3 regions of the Streptomyces sp. NPDC000134 genome follow, and region 1 is predicted to be linked to each of the others. Evidence: riboswitches for the same ligand, from Rfam matches in the RefSeq annotation. Region 1 holds a riboswitch; each other region holds the start of a gene.

Region 1 (5,860 bases):
GCCTCGGACTCGGCGTGGTGATCATCGCGTCGCTGTTCGTCGTCAAGGCCGTGTTCGTCGCGGTCGTCGTCGTCGCCGTCGTGGTCGGCCTGTGGGAGCTGACCAAGCGGCTGGAGGAGCGCAAGGGCATCAAGGCGCCGCTCGTCCCGCTGGCGGTCGGCGGCGCGGCGATGGTCGTCGCCGGTTACGTCCGGGGCGCCGAGGGCGCGTGGGTCGCCATGGCGCTCACGGCGCTGGCGGTGCTGGTGTGGCGGATGACGGAACCGCCCGAGGGCTACCTCAGGGACGTCACCGCGGGCGTGTTCGCCGCGTTCTACGTGCCGTTCCTGGCCACCTTCGTCGCCCTGATGCTGACGGCCGACGACGGGCCCCGGCGGGTGCTGACCTTCCTGGTGCTGACGGTCGTCAGCGACACCGGCGCGTACGCGGTGGGCTGGCGGTTCGGCCGGACCAAGCTCGCGCCGCGGATCAGCCCCGGCAAGACCCGCGAGGGCCTGCTCGGCGCGGTGTCGTTCGCGATGGTGGCGGGCGCGCTGTGCACGCAGTTCCTGATCGACGACGGCGCCTGGTGGCAGGGGCTGCTGCTGGGCCTCGCGGTCGCCGTCAGCGCCACCCTGGGCGACCTCGGCGAGTCGATGATCAAGCGCGACCTCGGTATCAAGGACATGGGCACGCTGCTCCCGGGCCACGGCGGCATCATGGACCGCCTGGACTCCCTGCTGCCGACCGCACCGGTGGTGTGGCTGCTGCTGGTGATCTTCGTCGGCTCGGGTTGACGGCGGTCGGGTACGCTGGAAGGGCTCGTGGCGTCTGGCCGCGGGCCCTTTCCTCGTCCCCGCCGACGCGGGGGCGATCCTGTGAGGTCTCCTGGCTCCGGCATGGCCCTGCCGTCGTCCCCGCGCCGCGGGGTTGCCACAGGCCCGTCGTCTTGAGGAGTTGTCCGACCGTGGCCCGTCCTGCCCCCGGTGAGCTGACCTTCGCCGCGCCCCGCGGAGCGAAGCGGCCGCCGCGGCATCTCGCCGACCTCTCGCCCGCCGAGCGCAAGGAAGCGGTGGCCGCGGCCGGCGAGAAGCCGTTCCGTGCCAAGCAGCTCTCCCAGCACTACTTCGCGCGCTACGCGCACGACCCGGAGCAGTGGACCGACATCCCCGCCGGTTCGCGCGGCCGGCTCCGGGAGGCGCTGCTGCCCGAGCTGATGAGCGTCGTGCGGCATCTGTCGACCGACGAGGGGACCACCCGCAAGACGCTGTGGAAGCTGTTCGACGGCACCCTCGTGGAGTCGGTGCTGATGCGCTACCCGGACCGGGTGACCATGTGCATCAGCTCCCAGGCGGGCTGCGGGATGAACTGCCCGTTCTGCGCCACCGGACAGGCCGGTCTCGACCGGAACCTGTCGACCGCCGAGATCGTGCACCAGATCGTCGACGGGATGCGGGCGCTCAGGGACGGCGAGGTCCCCGGCGGCCCGGCGCGGCTGAGCAACATCGTGTTCATGGGCATGGGCGAGCCCCTGGCCAACTACAACCGGGTCGTCGGCGCCATCCGCCGCCTCACCGACCCCGAGCCCGACGGCCTCGGCCTGTCCCAGCGCGGCATCACCGTCTCCACCGTCGGCCTCGTCCCCGCGATCCACCGCTTCGCCGACGAGGGCTTCAAGTGCCGCCTGGCCATCTCGCTGCACGCCCCCGACGACGAGCTGCGCGACACCCTCGTGCCGGTGAACACCCGCTGGAAGGTCCGCGAGGTGCTGGACGCCGGGCTGGAGTACGCCGCGAAGTCCGGGCGCCGGCTGTCCATCGAGTACGCGCTGATCCGGGACATCAACGACCAGGCGTGGCGCGGTGACCGGCTCGGAAGGCTGCTCAAGGGCAAGCCCGTGCACGTCAACCTGATCCCGCTGAACCCGACGCCCGGGTCGAAGTGGACCGCCTCGCGGCCCGAGGACGAGAAGGCGTTCGTCGAGTCGATCGCCGCCCACGGTGTGCCGGTGACCGTCCGGGACACCCGCGGTCAGGAGATCGACGGGGCGTGTGGGCAGCTCGCCGCCGGCGAGCGGTAACCTGACCGACGTAAGAGTCCGGTCGGTTCCGTACCGGGCGTCTTCGCGTCCGACATCTTCATATTCCGACAGGGGAGCGCCACAGCGCTGAGAGTGCGGCACCGGCCGCAGACCCTCCGAACCTCGCCCAGGTCATTCTGGGTAGGGAGATCGGTCACCACTCGAGCTGTTGCGCCCTGCCCGGGTCCCGACGAGGGGCCCCGGGCGGGGCCGCGTCTCTTCCTGGACCGTCCCAGGAGGAATCCAGTGAGCATCACCAAGAAGGCCGCCGTCCTGGCCGCAGGGCTCGGCCTGGTCACCGTGTCCGCGTGCGGATCGTCGTCCGGCGGCGACGAGGGGTCCGGCGATTCCCGGACCGTCACCCTGGTCAGCCATGACTCGTGGGCCGCGTCCAAGAGCGTCATCGCCGCCTTCGAGAAGGAGTCCGGCTACCGGGTCAAGGTCCTGGAGGACGGCGACGCCGGGCAGGCCGTCAACAAGGCGATCCTGACCAAGGACAACCCCCAGGGCGACGTCCTCTTCGGCGTCGACAACACCCTGCTCTCCCGCGCCCTGGACAACGGCCTGTTCCAGCCGTACGAGGCCAAGGGCCTGGACCGGGTCGACGAGCGGTACCGGCTCGACGCCGGGAAGCACCGGGTCACGCCCGTCGACTACGGCGACATCTGCGTCAACTACGACAAGGCGTACTTCCGCGAGCACGAGCTGACGCCGCCCGCCTCCTTCGACGACCTGGCCGAGCCCGCGTACAAGGACCTCCTGGTCACCGAGAACGCCGGCACCTCCTCGCCCGGCCTCGGCTTCCTGCTCGGCACCGCCGCTAAGTACGGCGACGGGGGCGCCTCCCGCTCGGGCGGAGCCGGAAGCGGGGGAGGCTGGACGCAGTACTGGAAGAAGCTGAGGGCCAACGGCGTGAAGGTCGTCGACGGCTGGGAGCAGGCGTACAACGAGGAGTTCTCCGGTTCGGCCGGCGGCCGCAAGGCGGGCGGCGACCGGCCGCTGGTCGTCTCGTACGCCTCCTCGCCGCCCGTCGAGGTGGTCTACGCCGACCCGCGGCCGAAGACCGCGCCCACCGGAGTCGCCACCGGCACCTGCTTCCGGCAGACCGAGTTCGCGGGCCTGCTGAGCAACGCGAAGAACACCGAGGGCGGCAAGGCGCTCATCGACTTCCTGATCAGCGAGAGGTTCCAGGAGGACATGCCACTGAACATGTACGTCAACCCGGTGGTCTCCGGTACGAAGCTGCCCGCCGTCTACACCGACAACATGCCGGCCGTGACCCACCCCGAGACCATGGCCCCGGCGGAGATCGCCGAGCACCGTGACGACTGGGTCAAGTCGTGGACCTCGCTCGTACTGAAGTGACCGAGGCAGCCGTCCGGCGGCGCGCGGGCGCGGCGCGGCTCGCCCTGATGGCGGTGCCCGTCGCGTTCTTCGCCGTCTTCTTCGCCTACCCGGTGGCGGCGATCGTCGCCCGGGGGCTGAAGGACGGCGCCGGGTGGCACCTCGGCCGGATCGGGGAGGTGGTGACCGCCGCCGACGTCCGGCACGTGCTGTGGTTCACCACCTGGCAGGCACTGGCCTCCACCGCGCTCACCCTGCTGATCGCGCTGCCCGGCGCGTACGTCTTCGCCCGGCTGGACTTCCCCGGCAAGCAGGTGCTGCGGGCCGTGGTCACCGTGCCGTTCGTGCTGCCCACGGTCGTCGTCGGCACGGCGTTCCTGGCGCTGGTCGGCCGGGGCGGGCTGCTGGACGAGCTGTGGGGGCTGCGACTGGACACCACGGTGTGGGCGATCCTGCTCGCGCACGTGTTCTTCAACTACGCCGTCGTCGTGCGCACCGTCGGCGGCCTGTGGTCCCAGCTCGACCCGCGCCAGGAGGAGGCCGCGCGGATGCTCGGGGCCTCCCCGGCGGCGGCCTGGCGCCGGGTCACACTGCCCGCGCTGGCGCCCGCGGTGGCCGCCGCCGCGCTGATGGTGTTCCTGTTCACCTTCACCTCCTTCGGTGTGGTGCAGATCCTCGGCGGGCCCACCTTCTCCACCCTGGAGGTGGAGATCTACCGGCAGACCTCGCAGGTCTTCGACCTCGCCACCGCCGCCGTGCTGACCCTGGTCCAGTTCGCCGCGGTCGCCGTGATCCTCGCCGTGCACGCCTGGACGGTACGGCGGCGGGAGACGGCCCTGAAACTGGTGGACGCCTCGGTCACGGCCCGCCGCCCGCGCGGGGCCGGGCAGCGGGCGCTGCTGGCGGGGGTGCTGGTCACCGTCGCGGTACTGATCCTGCTGCCGCTCGCGGTACTGGTCCAGCGGTCGCTGGACGGCGGCCTCGGCTACTACCGGGCGCTCACCCACGAGGACGGCGGCGCCTTCCTCGTCCCGCCGATCGACGCCGTCGGCAACTCCCTGCGGTACGCCCTCGCCGCCACCGTCATCGCCGTACTGATCGGCTCCCTCGCCGCCACCGCGCTGACCCGCCGGGACGCGGGCCGTCTGGTGCGGGGCTTCGACGCGCTGCTGATGCTGCCGCTCGGGGTGTCGGCGGTGACCGTCGGCTTCGGGTTCCTGATCGCGCTCGACGAACCGCCGCTGGACCTGCGCTCCTCCTGGTTCCTGGTGCCGCTCGCCCAGGCGCTGGTGGGCGTCCCCTTCGTCGTACGGACCATGCTGCCGGTGCTGCGGGCGGTGGACGCCGGGCTGCGGGAGGCGGCGGCGGTGCTGGGGGCGTCGCCGTGGCGGGTCTGGCGGGAGGTCGACCTGCCGCTGGTGCGGCGGGCGCTGGCGGTCGCGGCCGGGTTCGCCTTCGCGGTGTCGCTGGGGGAGTTCGGGGCGACGGTGTTCATCGCGCGGCCCGACAACCCGACGCTGCCGGTGGCCGTGGCCAGGCTGCTGGGGCGGCCCGGGGAGATGAACTACGGCCAGGCGATGGCCCTGTCGACCATTCTGATGATCGTGTGCGCGGTGGCGCTGCTGGTGCTGGAGAAGCTGCGGACCGACCGTACCGGGGAGTTCTGACCATGCTGCTCAGCCTCGAAGGCGCCACCGTCCGCTTCGGCGGGCGGGCCGTGCTCGACGGTGTCGGCCTCGATGTCGCCGAGCACGAGATCGTGTGCGTGCTCGGACCCAGCGGCAGCGGCAAGTCCACGCTGCTGCGGGCGGTCGCCGGGCTCCAGCGACTGGACGCCGGACGGGTGCTGCTCGACGGGCGGGACCAGGCGGGGGTGCCCGCGCACCGGCGCGAGGTCGGGCTGATGTTCCAGGACCACCAGTTGTTCCCGCAGCGCGACGTGGCCGGGAACGTCGCCTTCGGCCCCCGGATGCACGGGGCGGCCAAGGCCGAACAGCAGGAGCGGGTACGGGAGTTGCTGGAGCTGGTCGGGCTGCCGGGCGCCGCCCGCCGGTCGGTGGCGGCGCTGTCCGGCGGTGAGCAGCAGCGGGTGGCGCTCGCCCGCGCGCTCGCGCCCCGGCCCCGACTGCTGATGCTGGACGAGCCGCTCGGCCAGCTCGACCGCTCGCTGCGGGAGCGGCTGGTGGTGGAGCTGAGGGAGCTGTTCGGCCGGCTCGGCACCACGGTCCTCGCCGTCACCCACGACCAGGGCGAGGCGTTCGCGCTGGCCGACCGGGTGGTGGTGATGCGCGACGGGCGGATCGCCCAGCAGGGCACCCCGCTGGAGGTCTGGCAGCGGCCCGCCGACGCGTTCGTCGCCCGGTTCCTCGGCTTCGACAACGTGGCCGCCGCGACCGTCGCCGGGACGGTCGCCGACACCCCGTGGGGCAAGCTGCCGGTCCCCGAGGACGCCCCGCA
Region 2 (5,860 bases), on a different contig from region 1:
TCGTGGTCAGCGGCCGCGCCGCGATCACCGTCGGCATGGAGACGACCCAGGTGGCACGGGGCAGCGTGGTGTACGTGCCGGCCGGTGTCGCCCACAAGTTCCATCACATCAGCGAGGACCTGCGGGTCCTGGTGGTGTTCTCTCCGCCCGAGAGCTGACCCGCCACCCCCGGGTTCCCTAGGGGACCGGTCAGGGGGAGACAAGGGCTGCGGGACCCCCGCGCGGTCCCGTCGCGGCCCTAGCATCGAGGCAGGACGTCAGAGAATTCCCGGACACCGAGGGACCCGGCAGTCGTACGGGCCCGGGGTGCCGGGCGGAGAGATGAGGACGAGGGCGATGCGAGAGATCTTCACGGGACTGCCGTGGTGGGTTAAGTGGATCGCGGTGCCGGTCATCGCCCTGGTCGTGTTCGGCGGCCTGATCGCCAGCGTCGTCGGCTTCGTGATCGGACTGCTGTTCAAGCTGCTGGTCTTCGTGGCACTGGTGGGCGGACTGATCTACGTCGTACGGAAGTTCATGTCCAGTTCCTCGTCCCGCAGCGACTGGTGAGAGCCGTGGGACACCGGTGGGGGTGACGGGAACCAGCGGTTCCCTCGCGCGAGGGAAGTTTCCCGGACCGGCCGTATGCGTGCGGTGACAGACGGTTAGAGTCCGGAACCCGACGCGGGGACGATCCCCCGCGAGCGGCGTACCGCCACCCGTGTTCCCCGCACGGGCTGCCCCCTCGCGCTTCGGGAGTGACCCATGGCCACGGCTGACACCGCCTCATCCGCCCATCTGCGCGCACTCCCCGTGCAGCCCCGCTCCAGACCCCCCGCCGCGGACGCCCCTGACCCGGGCCGGTCCTCCGCCGGCCCGTCCGCCGGGACCCCGGACGCGAAGACCTCCGAATCGGAGACCTCCGGCGCGGGGGCCTCCGACGCGGAGGCGTCCGTCACAGGGGTACCCCCCGGGACGCTCATCGGTTCCGTGCAACGGGCCATGCGCCTTCTGGAGTGCGTCGCCGGACACGGGTCCGGCGCCCCCGCCAAGCAGTTGGCCCGTGAGACCGGACTGGCTCTGCCCACGGCCTACCACCTGCTGCGGACGCTGGTCCACGAGGGCTATCTCCGCCGTGAGAACGGCCTGTTCTTCCTCGGCGAGGCGACCGAGCGGCTCAGCAGCAGCGGGGCACAGCAGAAACGTCGCGGCATGGTCGTCGACGTGCTCGCCCGCTGGCGCGATGTGGTCGGCGCACCGGTGTACTACGCGGTCTACCGCGAGGGGGAGATCGACGTCGTGTGTGTCTCCGACACACCCGGCAACCCCGCGGTGGAGGAGTGGGCCGACTTCCGGGAGACGGGGCACGCGCACGCCATCGGGCAGTGTCTGCTGGCGCAGCTCGACGAGGAGGCCCGCCGGGACCACCTCGCCCGCCATCCGGCGCAGCCCGTCACCCCGTACACCGTGCGGGACGGCCAGAGCCTGCTGAAACGGCTCGAACAGATTTCCCTGTCCGAACCGGTGACCGAGCATCAGCAGTACACCCTGGGCACGGTGTGCGCGGCGATCCCGATCACCGTCGGCAGCATGGCGGCGACGGTGGCCATCTCTCTGCCTGTCCAGCATGCGGACCGATTGCTGCCCGCGGCACACCGGCTCCAAGGCGAAGTGGCGCGGCTGCTGGGGTCACTGGGAATCTCTATCAGTATCTGAAAACTCACTCCTTGTGATCTGGTGTGTACGTTCAGCAAGATGCCATGAGTGTTAGAGGTTTGATTCCCGGCCAGTCGACGGCGAATGACGGGGTAGGCGATGCGCGAGTCCGTACAGGCAGAGGTCATGATGAGCTTTCTCGTCTCTGAGGAGCTCTCCTTCCGCATCCCGGTGGAGCTGCGGTACGAGACCTGTGATCCCTATGCCGTGCGGTTGACCTTCCATCTGCCCGGTGACGCGCCGGTGACCTGGGCCTTCGGCCGGGAGTTGCTGATCGACGGCGTGGGCCGGCCGTGCGGTGACGGCGACGTGCGCATCGCGCCCGTGGAGCCCGAGCCGCTGGCCGAGGTGCTGATCCGCCTCCAGGTGGGAGCCGACCAGGCCCTGTTCCGGTCCTCGGCCGCTCCGCTCGTGGCCTTCCTCGACCGCACCGACAAGCTGGTGCCGCTGGGCCAGGAGGGGGCGCTCGCCGACTTCGACGCCCACCTCGACGAGGCGCTGGACCGCATCCTGGCCGAGGAACAGAGCGCGGGCTGAAGCGTTCCGGCAGTCCTGCGGCGGTGGCGTAACGCTTCGCCGGGTACTGCGGGGTCTGCCGGAACGATTCACCAGGGGGCATGGGGCCGTCTCCTGGTCCTGACAGCGCTTCTACGAGGCCCCGTACCGGCCTTGCCGGTGCCGTACCGGCCTTGCAGGCACGGCACCGCGCGTGCTGTCCGCAGGCCGCGGCGTCAGTGCTTGCGGCGACGCCCCCGGGGACCGCGCGACGGCACCGGACCGGTGACCGCACCCGCGGGCGCGGCCCCGGGACCGGAGCGGTCGGCCGAGACGACGAGCGCCGCGAGGGCGGTCGTCACCGGCACGGACGCCACCAGGCCGATCGAGCCGACCAGCGTCCGCACGATCTCCTCCGCCACCAGCTCGCTGTTGGCGACCGTACCCACACTGCTCTGGGCGATCGAGAACAGCAGCAGCAGCGGCAGCGCGGCACCCGCGTACGCCAGAACGAGCGTGTTGACGACGGACGCGATGTGGTCGCGGCCGATGCGGATGCCGGCGCGGTACAGCCCGCGCCGGCCCAGCGTCGGATTGGCCTGGTGCAGTTCCCACACCGCCGACGTCTGGGTGACCGTCACGTCGTCGAGGACACCGAGCGAACCGATGATGACGCCCGCCAGCAGCAGACCGCTCATGTCGATCGTCGGGTACAGGCCGTGGATCAGGCCGGTGTTGTCGTCCGTGTTGCCGGTCAGCGCGGCCCAGCCGATGAACAGCGACCCCAGCACGCCGATCAGCAGCAGCGAGACCAGGGTGCCCAGCACGGCCACGGACGTACGGGCGGACAGCCCGTGGCACAGGTACAGGGCGATCAGCATGATGGCGCTCGACCCGATCACCGCCACGAGCAGCGGGTTCGAGCCCTGGAGGATCGCGGGCAGGATGAAGAAGTTCAGCACCAGGAAGCTGATCGCCAGCGACACCAGCGCCATGACACCGCGCAACCGCCCGACGACCACGACGGCGAGCGCGAAGATGCCGGCGAGCAGGGCCATCGGGAACCGGCGGTCGACGTCGGCGACCGAGTACTGGAGGTCCTTCGGCGCCGAGGGCTCGTAGGCCACGACGACCTCCTGGCCCTGCGACAACTGCCGGGACTGGTCCGGCTGCACGATTTCCGTGAACGTGCGGCCCTTGTCCTCGCCGGTGTCGACCCGGATGGTCGCCTTCTTGCAGGTCCCGTCCGCCTGCTGCTGGGCGGACGAGCCCTCGGCGGTGGAGGTGTCGCCGGTCGGGGGGACACCGGAGGCGTTGGCGGCCGCGCAGCTCACCTTCACGACCTCGGTGACCGTCGCCTGCTGGGTCTGCCGGTCGAAACCGACGCCGGTGCGTTCGTGCGGCGGGGCACCGCCCGGCCACAGCACCGCGAGCCCCACAACGACGGCCGCGGCGAACGGGACGAGGATCGCCGCGATGACCTTGCGCAGACGCGCCGAGACGGGGGCCGCGGGGCCATGACCGTGCGAATGCCCGTGTCCGCCACCGGTTCCGTGTCCGCCACCGGACCCGTGGCCACCACCCGTCCCGTGCCCCCCACCGCGGTGCCCATGGCCGTCTCCCGCCCCGGGGCCGTCACCCGCCCCGGGGCCGTGGCCGTCACCGGTCCCGTACCCGCCGCCCCCGGGCCCGCGATCCCCGCCGCCGTACCCGTATCCGTACCCGCCGCCTTCCGGGCCCGGTCCATGACGGTGGCCGTGTCCGTGGCCCTGCTCGTGCCCGCCGTGGCCGGAGCCGTAGCCGGTGTCCGGGTCGCGGCCCGGTTCGGGCGGGGGGAAGGAGGGATGCGTCGTGGTCACCGCCCGATCATCGCAAGAACGGCAGGGGCCCTCTGTTCACCGCGCCCGAATTGACGCTAGCGTGGAGCCACCTTTGTACACGCGGGAGCTCGGAGCACCGGGCTGAGAGGGCGCTGACCTCCGTACCAGCGATGTTTCACGGGAAACATCACCGAAGTCGAGTGATGTATCCCACGGAACGTCGGCAGACGGATAACCGCTGCGTCGACCGCCGAACCTGTTACCGGGTAATGCCGGCGTAGGGAGTAGGTCTCATGACCATCAAGGACGCAAGCACGCCTGCCTCCACGCAGAACGAGGCCGGGAAGTCCATCGGCTGGCACAAGGCGTACGTCGAGGGCTCGCGCCCCGATCTGCGCGTGCCGGTCCGTCAGGTGCACCTCACCAACGGGCAGTCGGTCACGCTGTACGACACCTCCGGCCCGTACACCGATCCGCTCGTCGACACCGACGTCCGCAGGGGACTGCCGCCGCTGCGGGAGAACTGGATCGTCGCCCGCGGCGACACCGAGGAGTACGCGGGCCGCCCCGTCCGCCCCGAGGACGACGGCATCAAGCACACCTCACCGCGCGGCGGACTGCGCAACCTCGACGCGGTCTTCCCCGGCCGCCCGCGCCAGCCGCGCCGGGGCCGGGACGGCCAGGCGGTGACCCAGCTCGCGTACGCGCGGCGGGGCGAGATCACGCCCGAGATGGAGTACGTGGCCATCCGGGAGAACGTGTCACCGGAGGTGGTGCGCGAGGAGATCGCGGCCGGCCGGGCGGTCCTGCCGGCCAACGTCAACCACCCGGAGATCGAGCCGATGATCATCGGCAAGCGGTTCCTGGTGAAGGTCAACGCCAACATCGGCAACTCCGCGGTGACCTCCTCCATCGAGGAGGAGGTCGAGAAGATGACCTGGGCGACCCGCTGGGGCGCCGACACGGTCATGGACCTGTCCACCGGGCGCAACATCCACACCACCCGCGAGTGGGTGCTGCGCAACTCCCCCGTGCCCATCGGCACGGTCCCGCTCTACCAGGCCCTGGAGAAGGTCGACGGCAGGGCCGAGGAGCTGACCTGGGAGATCTACAAGGACACGGTCATCGAACAGGCCGAACAGGGCGTGGACTACATGACGGTCCACGCCGGCGTGCGCCTGGCCTACGTGCCGCTGACCGCGAACCGCAAGACCGGCATCGTCTCGCGCGGCGGCTCCATCATGGCGGCGTGGTGCCTGGCACACCACAAGGAGTCGTTCCTGTACGAGAACTTCGAGGAACTCTGCGAGATCCTCGCCGCCTACGACGTCACGTACTCGCTCGGCGACGGCCTGCGGCCCGGCTCGATCGCGGACGCCAACGACGAGGCGCAGTTCGCGGAGTTGCGCACGCTCGGGGAACTCAACCGGATCGCGAAGCGTTTCCATGTACAGACGATGATCGAAGGCCCGGGTCATGTCCCGATGCACAAGATCAAGGAGAACATCGACCTTCAGCAGGAGATCTGTGATGAAGCTCCGTTCTATACGCTCGGCCCGCTGACCACGGACGTCGCGCCGGCGTACGACCACATCACCTCCGGCATCGGTGCCGCGATGATCGCCTGGTGGGGCACTGCCATGCTCTGTTACGTCACCCCCAAAGAGCATCTGGGCCTGCCCAACCGTGACGACGTCAAGACCGGCGTCATCACCTACAAGATCGCCGCCCATGCCGCCGACCTCGCCAAGGGTCACCCAGGTGCACAGGAGTGGGACGACGCGCTGTCCGACGCCCGGTTCGAATTCCGGTGGGAGGACCAGTTCAACCTCGCCCTCGACCCGGACACG
Region 3 (5,860 bases), on a different contig from region 1:
CCGGCACCGAGGTGCGCAGCCGGTCGTCGGCGAGGACCTCGCCGTGCGCGCCGAGGGCGATGCCGGAACCGGCCAGCCAGGCGGTGGCGGGGCGGGCGCCGATGCCGACGACGACCGCGCCGGCGGGCACGCGCGTGCCGTCGCCGAGGACCACCGCGCCGGGCTCGACGCGGGCCACGCGTGCGTGGGTGCGCAGGACGGCACCGGCGTCGGCGTACCAGCGGGCCATCGGCGCCGCCACGTCGGCGGGCAGCGCGCCGGCCAGCGGCCGGGCGGCGGCCTCCACGACGGTCACCGCGCAGCCCGCCTCCCGCGCGGCGGTGGCGAACTCGGCGCCGATCCAGCCCGCGCCGACCACCACGATGTCGTGCTGGCGGGCGAGCACCGGGCGCAGCCGCTCGGCGTCGTCCAGGGTGCGCAGCAGATGGACGCCGGGGACGCTCTCGGTGCCGGGCAGCCGGACCGGTTCGGCGCCGGTGGCCAGAACCAGGGCGTCGTACGGCACCGGCCCCGCGGCGGTGTCCAGGAGGCGGGCGTCGGGGCGGACGCCCAGGGCCTCGCAGCCGAGGCGGACCTCGATGCCGAGCGCCTCGAAGTCGACGTCGAAGGCGGAGCCCTCGGCGGTGCCGAGGAGGACGGCCTTGGACAGCGGGGGCCGGTCGTAGGGCTGGTGGGGCTCCGCGCCGATCAGGGTCACCGTGCCGGTGAACCCCTGTTCGCGCAGGGCGACGGCCGTCTGCACGCCGGCCATGCCCGCTCCCACGACGACCACGCGCCGCCGCGCGGACTCCGCCCGTTCCTGCGTCTGATCGCTCACCTGATCACCATAGACACCTGACGGAACGTCAGTCAGGCGGCACGGTGGGTGATGTGCTGCACAGCCGGCCCGCCCGGCCGGCCGCCGGGACGCTCCCTTACCGGCGCGGAGACCGAACGGTTAGGGTGGCCGACGTAACGCACTCGCGGGAGCCCGGACGCACCGGGCTGAGAGGGAGGCTGGCGGCCTCCGACCGTACGAACCTGATCCGGGTCATGCCGGCGAAGGGAGGGGCTGGACACCCATGTCGTCCGAGCGATCCGCACGCAACCCCCGTGTCCCCGACGTCCTGGTCGTCGGGGGCGGCGTCATCGGCCTGGTCACCGCCTGGCGGGCCGCGCAGCGCGGGCTGGCCGCGGCCGTGGTCGACCCCGCGCCGGGCGGCGGGGCGGCCCGGGTGGCGGCCGGGATGCTGGCCGCCGTCACCGAGTTGCACTACGGCGAGCAGACCCTGCTCGCGCTGAACCTGGCCTCGGCCCGCCGCTACCCCGCCTTCGCGGCCGAGCTGGCCGAGGCGACCGGGCACGACCTGGGGTACCGCCGGTGCGGCACCCTGGCCGTCGCCCTCGACGCCGACGACCGCGCCCACCTGCGGGAGCTGCACGCCTTCCAGGTCCGCTCGGGCCTCGACGCGGAGTGGCTGTCGGGGCGTGAGTGCCGCCGCCTGGAGCCGATGCTCGCGCCGGGCGTGCGCGGGGGGCTGCGGGTGGACGGCGACCACCAGATCGACCCCCGGCGGCTCGCCCGCGCCCTGGTGACCGCCTGCGAACGGGCCGGGGTGGTCCTGCACCGGGTGCGCGCCGAGCGGCTGACCGTGGTCCGGGACCGGGCGACGGGCGTGGTCACCGAGGACGGCACGGCGCTGCCGGCCGGCCGGGTGGTACTGGCCGCGGGCAGCCTCAGCGGGCGGCTCACGGGCGTTCCGGAGGAGGTCCTGCCGCCGGTACGGCCCGTGAAGGGGCAGGTCCTGCGGCTGGCCATGCCGGCGGACCGGCCGCCGCTGCTGCACCGCACGGTCCGCGCGGTGGTCCGCGGCAACCCGCTCTACCTGGTGCCCCGGGAGAGCGGCGAACTCGTCGTCGGCGCCACCAGCGAGGAACTGGGCTGGGACACCACCGTCACCGCCGGCGGGGTGTACGAGCTGCTGCGCGACGCCCACGAGCTGGTGCCGGGCATCACCGAGCTGCCCCTGACGGAGACCCTGGCGGGGCTGCGGCCCGGCTCCCCGGACAACGCGCCGCTGCTCGGCCCGACCGCGCTGGACGGGCTGCTGCTGGCCACCGGCCACTTCCGCAACGGCGTCCTGCTCACCCCGGTCACCGGCGACGTCATGGCCCACCTGCTGACCAGCGGCGAGCTTCCCGAGGAGGCCCGCCCCTTCACCCCCCGGCGCTTCGACGCCGCCGACGTCCCCACGGAGCAGCCCGTATGAACATCTCGGTCAACGGGGAGCCGCGCGAGGTGGCTCCCGGCACGGCCCTGGACGCCCTGGTGCGCACGCTCACCGAGGCGCCCTCCGGGGTGGCCGCCGCCCTCAACGAGACCGTCGTCCCGCGTGCGCGGTGGTCGTCCACGGCGCTGGCCGACGGCGACCGCGTCGAAGTCCTCACCGCCGTCCAAGGAGGCTGACCCATGGCCGACGACCCCTTCGTCCTCGGCGGTACGTCCTTCACGTCCCGTCTGATCATGGGCACCGGCGGGGCGCCCAGCCTCGATGTGCTGGAGCGCTCGCTGGTGGCCTCCGGGACCGAGCTGACCACGGTCGCCATGCGCCGCGTGGACCCCTCCGTGCACGGCTCGGTGCTGTCGGTGCTGGAGCGGCTCGGCATCCGCGTGCTGCCCAACACGGCGGGCTGCTTCACCGCCGGGGAGGCCGTCCTGACCGCCCGCCTGGCCCGCGAGGCCCTCGGCACCGACCTGGTCAAGCTGGAGGTCATCGCCGACGAGCGGACCCTGCTGCCCGACCCGATCGAACTGCTGGACGCGGCCGAGACACTGGTCGACGACGGGTTCACCGTCCTGCCGTACACCAACGACGACCCGGTGCTGGCGCGCAAGCTGGAGGACGTGGGCTGCGCCGCGGTCATGCCGCTGGGCTCGCCGATCGGCTCGGGCCTGGGCATCCGCAACCCGCACAACTTCGAGCTGATCGTCGAGCACGCGTGCGTGCCGGTGATCCTGGACGCCGGGGCCGGTACGGCGTCGGACGCGGCGCTGGCGATGGAGCTGGGCTGCGCGGGGGTGATGCTCGCCTCGGCGGTGACACGGGCGCAGGAGCCGGTGCTGATGGCGGAGGCGATGCGGCACGCGGTGGAGGCGGGCCGGCTCGCCAGGCGGGCCGGGCGGATTCCGCGCCGGCACTTCGCCGAGCCGTCCTCGCCGACGGCGGGCCGCGCCGCACTGGACCCGGAACGGCCCGCCTTCTGAGCGAAGCCGCCCCGACGCGGCGCCAGAGACGGCCACGGACCGAAGCGGAGCCGTCCCCGACGCCGGACCCGCCTGAGGACCGAAACGGGCCCCTCCGATGCGGCACCGGGACGGCCACGGACCCAAGCGAAGCCGCCCCCGACGCGGCACCGAACCCGACTACGGACCGGAGCGGGCCCGACCCGGCCACGGACCGGAGCGGAGCCGTCCCGGCGCGGCGCCGGGACGGCTGCGGGCCGGGAGTGGCGCGGTGATCCGCGCCACGGGACCGGCGGGCGCGGCGCACCGCGCGGCGCGCGGCCCCGCGTCCGGGGGTGTGTTGCGTCACAGCTCCGCTCCAGTACCGGGCCCGCCGCGGCCGGGCCCGGCCCGGTGTCGGTGCCGGCTCGTAGACTCGCCTGCGTGGACACGACCCTTCAGGACCCTCTGGTCGGGCGACAGCTCGACGGCCGGTACCGCGTCGACGCGCGGATCGCGGTCGGCGGGATGGCCACGGTCTACCGGGCCGTGGACACCCGCCTCGACCGCGTGCTCGCGCTGAAGGTGATGCACCCGACGCTGGCCGCCGACGGCACGTTCGTCGAGCGGTTCATCCGCGAGGCCAAGTCGGTCGCCCGGCTCGCCCACCCCAACGTGGTCCAGGTCTTCGACCAGGGCACCGACGCGGGGTACGTCTACCTGGCGATGGAGTACGTCTCCGGCTGCACCCTGCGGGACCTGCTGCGCGAGCGCGGGGCGCTGCAGCCCCGGGCCGCGCTGGACATCCTGGAGCCGGTGCTGGCCGCGCTCGGCGCCGCGCACCGCGCGGGGTTCGTGCACCGCGACATGAAGCCGGAGAACGTGCTGATCGGGGACGACGGCCGGGTCAAGGTCGCCGACTTCGGGCTGGTCCGGGCCGTGGACACGGTCACCAGCAGCACCGGCGCGGTCCTCGGCACCGTCTCCTATCTGGCGCCCGAGCAGATCGAGCAGGGCACCGCCGACCCCCGCGTCGACGTGTACGCGTGCGGTGTCGTCCTGTACGAGATGCTGACCGGCGCCAAGCCGCACCAGGGGGACTCCCCCGCCCAGGTGCTCTACCAGCACCTGGGCGAGGACGTGCCGCCGCCGTCGGCCCTGGTGCCGGGCCTCGCGTTCGAGCTGGACGAGCTGGTCGCCTCGGCGACCGCCCGGAACCCGGAGATCCGCCCGTACGACGCGGTGGCGCTGCTCGCCGGGGCCCGCCGCGCACGCGGCGCGCTGACCGACGAGCAGTTGGACGCCGTACCGCCGCAGGCGCTGGCGGAGGGGCACGACACCGCGGACGACCGTACGAGCGTGCTCCCGCGCTCCCTGGCCGTGCGGCCGCTGCCGGTGAACGAGGACGACGAGGCCACGGACGCCTTCCACCGCACCAGCAGGCTGGCGCCCCCGCCGCCGGAGCCCCCGCGGCGACGGGTCCCGGCGCTCCGGCGCGGTCCGCTCGCCGTCGTCGTCGCCGTCCTGCTGGCGCTGGGCGTCGGCGCGGGCGTCTGGTACATCAACTCGGGGCAGTTCACCCAGGTCCCGCCGCTGCTGGAGAAGACCGAGGCGCAGGCCAAGGACCGGCTGGCGGACGCGGGCCTGGACGTCGGCGACGTCGAGCACGCGTACAGCGACACGGTGAAGCGCGGGGCGGTCATCAGCACCGACCCGGCGGCGGGCACCCGCATCCGCGGCAACGACTCCGTCTCGCTCACCGTCTCCGACGGCCCCCGGACGGTGGAGGTGGCCGATCTGAGCGGCTACAAGCTGGACCGGGCCCGGTCCGTGCTGAAGCAGGACGGGCTGGAGCCGGGCATGGTCACCCAGGCGTTCAGCGAGGACGTCCCCAAGGGCTTCGTGGTCGCCACCGGCCCGAAGGCGGGCACGACGGTGCGGGCCGGTTCGGCGGTGTCCCTCACCGTCAGCAAGGGCCGCCCGGTGGACGTCCCCGACGTCACCGGCGAGGACCTCGGCGACGCGCGGGCCGAGCTGGCGGAGGCCGGCCTGAAGGTGAAGGTCGCGGCCGAGCGGGTCACCTCCGACGACCACGAGGCCGGGCAGGTCGCCCGGCAGGCCCCGGCCGACGGCAGCCGGGTCGCCGAGGGCGACACCGTGACGCTGACGCTGTCCAAGGGCCCGGAGATGATCGAGGTCCCGGACGTGGTCGGCGACAGCGTGGACGACGCCGAGGAGGAGCTGAAGGCGGCCGGGTTCGAGGTGGACGAGGACCGCGGGCTGCTCGGGCTGTTCGGCGACACCGTCAAGAGCCAGTCCGTCGAGGGCGGCGACACCGCCCCGAAGGGCTCGACGATCACCCTGACGATCCGCTGACCCGCCCCGCTCCGGATCGATCGCGCGTGCGGCCCCGTACGTGGTCACCGCACGGAGCCTGGCATCCTGGATCGGGACATGAGCACTTCACCCCCGCCCCCGCCCTCCCCCCGCAACCCCGTCGGCGCCCACGTCCCCGTGGCCGGCGGACTGCACTCCGTGGGACTGTCCTACGCCCGTGAGCTGAAGGCCGAGGCCGTCCAGGTCTTCGTCGCCAACCCGCGCGGGTGGGCCACCCCGGTGGGCAACCCCCGGCAGGACGAGGCGTTCCGCGCCGCCTGC

What was found. A riboswitch is a leader RNA that binds a small molecule or an ion and turns the genes downstream of it on or off. The one in region 1 is predicted to bind thiamine pyrophosphate.
Region 2: linked by a shared signal. The riboswitch ahead of thiC (phosphomethylpyrimidine synthase ThiC) and the one ahead of ACFY32_RS21275 (thiamine ABC transporter substrate-binding protein) in region 1 are both predicted to bind thiamine pyrophosphate.
Region 3: linked by a shared signal. The riboswitch ahead of thiO (glycine oxidase ThiO) and the one ahead of ACFY32_RS21275 (thiamine ABC transporter substrate-binding protein) in region 1 are both predicted to bind thiamine pyrophosphate.

Annotation. Positions count from the first base shown of each region.
Region 1 covers NZ_JBIAZN010000013.1:192,469-198,328, forward strand. The annotation lists gene ACFY32_RS21265 (phosphatidate cytidylyltransferase) at 1-776, shown strand, start outside; gene rlmN (23S rRNA (adenine(2503)-C(2))-methyltransferase RlmN) at 947-2,059, shown strand; TPP riboswitch at 2,120-2,225, shown strand; gene ACFY32_RS21275 (thiamine ABC transporter substrate-binding protein) at 2,306-3,424, shown strand; gene ACFY32_RS21280 (ABC transporter permease) at 3,472-5,070, shown strand; gene ACFY32_RS21285 (ABC transporter ATP-binding protein) at 5,073-5,860, shown strand, end outside.
Region 2 covers NZ_JBIAZN010000012.1:263,304-269,163, forward strand. The annotation lists gene ACFY32_RS20300 (cupin domain-containing protein) at 1-158, shown strand, start outside; gene ACFY32_RS20305 (DUF5326 family protein) at 337-549, shown strand; gene ACFY32_RS20310 (IclR family transcriptional regulator) at 982-1,695, shown strand; gene ACFY32_RS20315 (SsgA family sporulation/cell division regulator) at 1,795-2,232, shown strand; gene ACFY32_RS20320 (YibE/F family protein) at 2,427-4,049, opposite strand; TPP riboswitch at 4,121-4,311, shown strand; gene thiC (phosphomethylpyrimidine synthase ThiC) at 4,304-5,860, shown strand, end outside.
Region 3 covers NZ_JBIAZN010000004.1:320,442-326,301, forward strand. The annotation lists gene ACFY32_RS08380 (FAD-dependent oxidoreductase) at 1-817, opposite strand, end outside; TPP riboswitch at 953-1,064, shown strand; gene thiO (glycine oxidase ThiO) at 1,062-2,249, shown strand; gene thiS (sulfur carrier protein ThiS) at 2,246-2,446, shown strand; gene ACFY32_RS08395 (thiazole synthase) at 2,450-3,244, shown strand; gene pknB (Stk1 family PASTA domain-containing Ser/Thr kinase) at 3,647-5,578, shown strand; gene ACFY32_RS08405 (deoxyribonuclease IV) at 5,657-5,860, shown strand, end outside.